2 regions of the Spirillospora sp. NPDC048824 genome follow, and region 1 is predicted to be linked to the other one. Evidence: predicted binding sites of a transcription regulator. Region 1 holds the regulator's gene; the other holds the start of a gene.
The links. Region 1 encodes HrcA, which represses chaperone genes, less so after heat shock. Its sites were predicted from a motif close to TTGGCACTCTCNNNNNGAGAGTGCCAA; they were not measured.

Region 1 (3,718 bases):
CCGGTTGTAGAGCGTGATGACCTGCCCCGACTGCGTGCCGGGCTTGATGTCGACGCTCTCGGCGGCGTCCAGGGTCTCGATGGTGACGCTGGTGCCGAGCGCAGCCGCCGTCATCGGGATCTCGACCGTGCAGTGCAGGTCGTCGCCCTCCCGCTCGAAGATCGGGTGCGGCTTCTCCACGATCTCCAGGAACAGGTCGCCGGGCGGGCCGCCGCCGGGACCGACCTCGCCCTCGCCGGCGAGCTGGATGTGGATGCCGTTCTCCACACCGGCCGGGATCTTGACCTTGACGGTGCGCCGGGTGCGGACCCGTCCGTCGCCCGAGCACTCCGTGCACGGGTTGCGGATCACCGAGCCGAACCCGCCGCACGCCGGGCACGGCCGGGCCGTCATGACCTGGCCGAGGAACGAGCGCTGCACCTGCTGCACCTCGCCGCGCCCGTGGCACGTCTCACACGTGTCCGGGTGGGTGCCGGGCGCGCAGCCCGACCCCTCGCAGGCCGTGCAGGCGACCGCGGTGTCGATGGACAGCTCGCGGGTCGTGCCGAACGCCGTCTCGCTCAGGTCGAGCTCCACCCGCAGCGTCGCGTTGCGGCCGCGCCGCGCCCGCGACCTCGGGCCCCGGGAGGCCGCCGTGCCGAAGAAGGCGTCCATGATGTCGCTGAACGGGAACCCGGCGCCGCCGAATCCCCCGGCGCCGCCCGCGGACGCGGACGCGAACGGGTCCGCGCCGAGGTCGTACATCTCGCGCTTCTTCGGGTCGGAGAGCACCTCGTACGCCTGGGTGATCTCTTTGAACCTGTCCTGGGTCTCCGGATCCGGGTTGACGTCCGGGTGGAGTTCCCGTGCGAGCCGGCGGTAGGCCTTCTTGACCTCGTCGGCGCTGGCGTCCCGCCGGACGCCCAGGGTCGCGTAGTAGTCGTTGGCCACTTACGACCCCGCCAGGATCTGTCCCACGTAGCGTGCCACTGCCCGTACCGCTCCCATCGTGCTGGGGTAATCCATGCGTGTAGGCCCGAGCACACCCAGCCGGGCCAGTGTGAGGTCGCCCACGCCGTAGTCGGCGGCGACGACCGAAGTCGATCGGAGCCCCAGGTCGGGGTTCTCGGTGCCGATCCGCACCGTAACTGTAGAGGAATCGCCGGTCTCGCCGAGCAGCCGCATCAGGATGACCTGCTCCTCGAGCGCGACGAGAACCTCCCGCAGGCTGGGCGAGAAGTCCACGGCGGCGAGGTTGGCCGCACCGGCGAAGACGATCTTCTCTTCATGCTTTTCGACGAGCGTCTCCAGGAGCACCGACAGCACCGCCGCCGCGAGCGGCCGGTCCGCCTGGACCACCTTCTCGGGCAGGTCCGCCACCGCGGTCGGGACGTCGCCGAGGCCGAGCCCGTCCAGGCACGTGTTGAGCAACGCCCGCAGGTGCCCGATCGATTCCTCGGAGACGGTGCCGCTGGTCTCGATGACCCGCTGCTCCACCCGCCCGGTGTTCGTGATCAGGACGAGCAGCAGCCGGCCCTCGGCGACGGGCACCAGTTCGACGTGCCGCACCGACGAGCGGGTCAGCGACGGGTACTGCACGACGGCGACCTGCCGGGTGAGCTGCGCGAGCAGCCGCACCGTCCGGCCGACGACGTCGTCGAGGTCGTAGGCGCCGGACAGGAACGTCTCGATCGCGCGGCGCTCGGCGACCGACAGCGGCTTGATCGTGGACAGCCGGTCGACGAACAGCCGGTAGCCCTTGTCGGTGGGGACGCGCCCGGCGCTGGTGTGCGGCTGGGCGATGTACCCCTGCTCCTCCAGCACCGCCATGTCGTTGCGGATGGTGGCGGAGGACACGCCGAGGTTGTGCCGGTCCACGAGCGCCTTGGACCCCACCGGCTCATTGGTGGAGACATAGTCCTCGACTATGGCGCGCAGGACCGCGAGTTTCCGGTCGTCCAGCACCGTGTCACCTCCTTCGTCCCCGTCCATGGGCCCCCGATCGTCCGCCCCCGCGTTGCTGGCACTCATAACTCCCGAGTGCCAAGTGTACGACCCGCGGGGGCGCTCTGGAGTGCCCGAGCACACCCCCCGTACGGCTGCGCGATCCTACCCGTATCGGACGGCGCCGCCACGCCGAGGGACGAGGGACGACGGCGCGCGGGCGTCCGACCGGGTTAATGTGCGGACCCGTGCGGAGTAAGAAATATGGAAACGACGTGCTGGCAGGCGACTGGCGCAGGCCCCGCAAGGGCCGGATCCCCGAGGTCCCGGCGGAGCCCGGCCTGGTCGCCGAGGACCCCGGCAGCGGCTTCTGCGGCGCCGTCGTCGGCTGCGACAAGTTCGGCGTCACCCTCGAAGACCGGTTCGGCAAGCGGCGCGTGTTCCCGCTGGAGAAGTCGGGCTTCCTCATCGACGGCGAACCCGTGACGCTCGTGCGGCCCGAGGCCGCGCCCAGGGGGCCCGCGCGTTCCGCGTCCGGCTCGATCGCCGTCGGGGGCCTGCGGGCCCAGGTGGCGCAGGAGAGCCGCATCTACGTGGAGGGCGTCCACGACGCCGAGCTGGTCGAGAAGATCTGGGGGCACGACCTGCGGGTCGAGGGCGTCGTCGTGGAGTACCTCGAAGGCGTGGACGACCTGCCCGCCATCGTCGAGGAGTTCGGCCCGGACGAGGAGCGCCGCCTCGGGGTCCTCGTCGACCATCTCGTGGAGGGCTCCAAGGAATCCCGGATCGCCGCCCGGATCTCCTCCCCGCACGTCCTGGTCACCGGACATCCGTTCATCGACATCTGGGAGGCGGTCAAGCCCGCGTCCGTCGGCATCCGGGCCTGGCCGCGCATCCCCCGCGGCATCCCCTGGAAGGACGGCGTCGTCGCCGAACTCGGCTGGGGTGACGACACGGGCGCGGCCTGGAAGCGGATCCTGGGCTCGGTCAGCAGCTACACGGACCTGGAACCCGCCCTGCTGGGCCGCGTCGAGGAACTCATCGACTTCGTCACGGCCCCCTGAATCAGGTCAGATCGCGGACGACCGCGTCCGCCAGAAGGCGTCCGCGCAGGGTGAGCACCACGCGGCCCTCCTCGTACGGCGCGGCTTCGACCAGCCCGTCGCCGATGGCCCGCCGGACGGCCCCGCCGTCCAGCAGCCCGGCGGGGCAGCCCTGGGCGAGCCGCAGTTCGAGCATGATCCGCTCGATGCGCCGGTCGTCCCCGCCCAGGACCTCCCTGGCGTGCGCCGGGGTGGTCCCCTCCGCGAGACGTGCGGCGTACGCGGCGGGATGCTTGACGTTCCACCACCGGGTTCCGCCGACGTGGCTGTGCGCGCCGGGTCCGACGCCCCACCAGTCCGCGCCCGTCCAATAGAGCATGTTGTGCCGGCAGGCGGCGCCGGGGTCGGCGGCCCAGTTGGAGATCTCGTACCAGTGCAGGCCGTGCGCGCCCAGCATCTCGTCGGCGATCAGGTAGCGGTCGGCCATGGCGTCGTCGTCGGGCGCGGTCAGCTCTCCCCGCCTCACCTGCGCCGCCAGCCGTGTGCCCTCCTCGACGATGAGCGCGTACGCCGACACGTGGTCGGGTTCCGCGGCCAGGGCCGCCTCCAGCGAGGCTCTCCAGTCGTCGTGGGTCTCCCCCGGCGTCCCGTAGATGAGGTCGAGATTGACGTGCTCGAACCCCGCCTTACGCGTCCACTCCACGACCTGCGGGACGCGCCCCGGCGTATGGCTGCGTTCCAGAACGGCCAGC
Region 2 (3,718 bases), on a different contig from region 1:
AGCCCGGCGCCTTGACCGCGACGGACGTGAACGTGCCGCGGATCTTGTTGGCGACCAGCAGCGCCAGGGCCTCGCCCTCGACGTCCTCGGCCACCACGAGCAGCGGCTTCTTGGTCTGGGCGACCTTCTCCGCCAGCGGCAGGAACTCCTGCACGTTGGAGATCTTGCCGTCCACGATGAGCACGTAGGCGTCCTCCAGGACGGCCTCCATGCGCTCGGGGTCGGTCACCATGTGCGGCGACAGGTACCCCTTGTCGAACTGGAGGCCCTCGGTGAACTCCAGCTCCAGGCCCATCGTGTGGGCCTCCTCGACGGTGATGACACCGTCCTTGCCGACCTTCTCGAACGACTCCGCGATCAGCTCGCCGATCTGCGGGTCCTGCGCGGAGATGGTCGCCACGTGCGCGATCTCGCCCTTCTCCTCGACCTCGCGGGCCGACTTGAGGAGCTGGTCGGACACGTACTGGGCGGCCGCGTCGATCCCGCGCTTCAGCGAGAGCGGCGAGGCGCCGGCCGCCACGTTGCGGGTGCCTTCGCGGACCATCGCCTGCGCGAGGACGGTCGCCGTGGTGGTGCCGTCGCCCGCGATGTCGTTGGTCTTGGTCGCCACTTCCTTGGCGAGCTGGGCCCCGAGGTTCTCGTAGGGGTCCTCCAGCTCCACCTCGCGGGCGATGGTCACGCCGTCGTTGGTGATCGTCGGCGCGCCGAACTTCTTGTCGATGACGACGTTGCGGCCGCGCGGGCCGATCGTCACCTTGACGGCGTCCGCGAGAGCGTTGACGCCGCGCTCAAGAGCCCGGCGAGCGTCCTCCTCGAATTCCAGGATCTTCGCCATGCGGATACTCCTCTTTCACGCGATCCGCCCCGGCAGCCCCGCTGAAGGCGGCGCCGACCGGGGCGGGTGCATCACGTCTCGGTGATTACTTCTCGATGACCGCGAGCACGTCGCGGGCCGAGAGGACGAGGTAGTCCTCGTTGTTGTACTTGACTTCGGTGCCGCCGTACTTGCTGTAGAGCACGACCTCGCCGACCTTGACGTCGACGGGGACGCGCTCGCCCTTGTCGTCGACGCGACCCGGGCCAACGGCAAGGACGGTGCCCTCCTGGGGCTTCTCCTTGGCGGTGTCCGGAATCACCAGGCCCGACGCGGTGGTGGTCTCGGCCTCAAGCGGCTGGACGACGATACGGTCCTCAAGCGGCTTGAGAACAACCTTGGTGGCGGTCGTCACGATCTGACCTCCCCTTCGATTGGTCCTCGGCCGGCCACGGTGGACCGGCCAGCACATGTGACAGAGAGGCGACCCTGGACCGGCCTGCCGTCGCGGGTGCCAGACCGACCTTGTCGCTGTGTTGGCACTCTAGCTAGGAGAGTGCCAGTCATGGAGACTATTCCGTGCCCGGTACCCCGTCAACACGGACACGGGCGCACACGGCACCTGCCGCTCCCCGTTCACCGGAAGCTAACTTTCCCACCATGGACATCGCGTCGTTCCGAGCTTTGGAGTCACCGGCGGGCCAGGCGCTGCTCAGCGAGACGTCCGGTCTGGACGTGAGCGAGGACGCGCTGCTCACGACCGCGTCCCGGCTACGCGAACGGCACGACCCCGCGCTCGTCTCGGCGGCGCTCACCCAGGTGCGGCTGCGTGAGCGGGCCCGGGCCAAGTTCGGTGACGACGCCCGCCGCATGTACTTCACCCAGACGGGGCTGGAGCAGTCGACCCGCGCCAGCGTGGCCTCACACCGTGCCCGGCGGTTCGCCGACCGTCTTCCCGGCGCGCGTGTGCTGGAACTGGGGTGCGGGATAGGAGCGGACCTCATCGCACGTGCGCGGAAGGGCCTCGCCGGAGAAGGTGTGGAACTCGACCCGCTGACCGCTGAGGTGGCCAAGGCGAACATCACCGCCCTGGGGCTGGACGACCTCGCCTCCGTACGCGTGGGGGACGCGACCGAAGAGAACCCGGACGGCTTCGATGCGCTGTTCGCCGATCCTGGGCGGCGCACTGCACGAGGCCGGGTCTTCGACCCCCGCTCCTATGAGCCGCCACTCGACGTCGTCCTGGATCTGGCCCGCCGGGTACCCACCGCCTGCGTGAAGGTCGCGCCGGGGATACCGCATGAGGCCGTCCCGGACGGCGCCGAAGCAGAGTGGGTCTCGCTCGGCGGCGATGTCAAGGAAGCGGCCCTGTGGCTCGGCGCGCTCTCCGGGGACGTGCGCCGCCGAGCCACCCTGCTCTCCTCCGACCTCGATCCGCAGATGTGGACGCTCACTCCCCAAGGCCATGACGACCCGGACGTGCGCGCCTGGGGCCGTTACCTGTACGAGCCCGACGGCGCCGTGATCCGCGCCCATCTCGTCGGTGAGGTCGCAGACCAGGTGGGCGGCGGGCTGGCCGACCCGCACATCGCGTACGTCACGTCCGACGAGCTGCGCCCCACGCCGTTCGCGTCGGCCTACGAGGTCGAGGACGTCCTGCCGTTCTCGGTCAAGCGCCTGCGCGCGGAACTGCGCCGCCGCGGCACAGGGGTGCTCACCGTGAAGAAGCGCGGCTCGGCGATCGACGTCGACCGCCTGCGCCGCGACCTGGGCTTCGCCGGGCGCCGCGCGGCCCGCGGCGCCCCCGGGCTGACGCTGGTGCTCACCCGCGTGGGACGCGACCCGGTCGCCCTCCTGACCCACCCCGTCCCGAGGGGCTGACCCGCCCGGAGCGGGGCCGGGCGCGGATCGAGTCCAAAGATCTTCCCCGCGGCGGGGCAACGCCAAGCGGAAGCGGGCGACGCGCCACGGCCGTGCAAATCATTCGCGCTTTCCGGCATTGCGGTCACCATGGATTGCGGGCACCCGGCAAGGACATGACGCGGCCGGTGAATCGTTTCGCCGGAGGCGGCTGCGGCGGAAACACCAAGGCAGGTTCAGCGAGGGGGACTTCGGCACCCCCGAATGCGTCATCAAAATGGCCCGATTCCCGCCGGGGGGCATCACGTCCCGTGCACACGTGTCGGCCGCCGCGTATTCATTCCGTGTTCGCGAACTGCCGATGTTGGACGAGATGTACGGACAGAACACCGGGCGGACACCGTCCCGTCCAGCCCCGGTCGCCGAGCACATCCCCACGATCTTCCCCGATGGCCGCGAAGCGGTAAATTCCCGCGCGCCCGGGGGATCATTCGCTATCCGCCCCAGCCGGATAACCGGTGCATTCCACAGAACTCGCTACGTTCTCTGCTACCCGTTATAGGCACTGTCCACACGCACTACAGTGGCGTCTCCAGAGATTCATTGCCGTGCGTCATTTCTCGCGCCGGCACACGAAGGAGCATCGGGTGGAAACGAATCACAACTTCCTGCAGACGGGGGGTCAACCGGTCTCGGATCGGATGCGGGAGTTGCTCGCCCGTGCGGCGCAGGACCACGTCTATGAACAGCGCTCACAGGGTCAGGTCCTCGACGAGATTCGCCAGCGGCTGGAAGGCATGGAGTGGCTGCTCCGCGAGGTCCGCGAGCGGGAGCTCACCGGGCTGACCGGGCAGCTCGACAGCGTCCGCGGGCAGGTCGACGAGCTGGCCGGCAAACCCCCGGAATGGGCCGAGGGGCTGGCCGAGCACATCGAGGCGTTCGGCGACCGGGTCAAGCCCGTCGCCGAACTGCCCGCACTGTGGGCCGACGTCGGCGTCGTCGCCGAGAACGTCGACGAGGGCCTGACCCGCATCCAGGCCGTCC

Region 2: a site for HrcA is predicted at 1,351-1,377, ahead of groES (co-chaperone GroES). Genes of this name have one in related genera too.

What each region holds. Positions count from the first base shown of each region.
Region 1 is NZ_JBICUS010000004.1:366,524-370,241, reverse strand. It holds gene dnaJ (molecular chaperone DnaJ) at 1-930, opposite strand, end outside; gene hrcA (heat-inducible transcriptional repressor HrcA) at 931-1,944, opposite strand; gene ACGFIS_RS10780 (DUF3097 domain-containing protein) at 2,172-2,987, shown strand; gene hemW (radical SAM family heme chaperone HemW) at 2,989-3,718, opposite strand, start outside.
Region 2 is NZ_JBICUS010000007.1:75,799-79,516, forward strand. It holds gene groL (chaperonin GroEL) at 1-835, opposite strand, end outside; gene groES (co-chaperone GroES) at 921-1,232, opposite strand; gene ACGFIS_RS15600 (SAM-dependent methyltransferase) at 1,475-2,695, shown strand; gene ACGFIS_RS15605 (hypothetical protein) at 3,322-3,718, shown strand, end outside.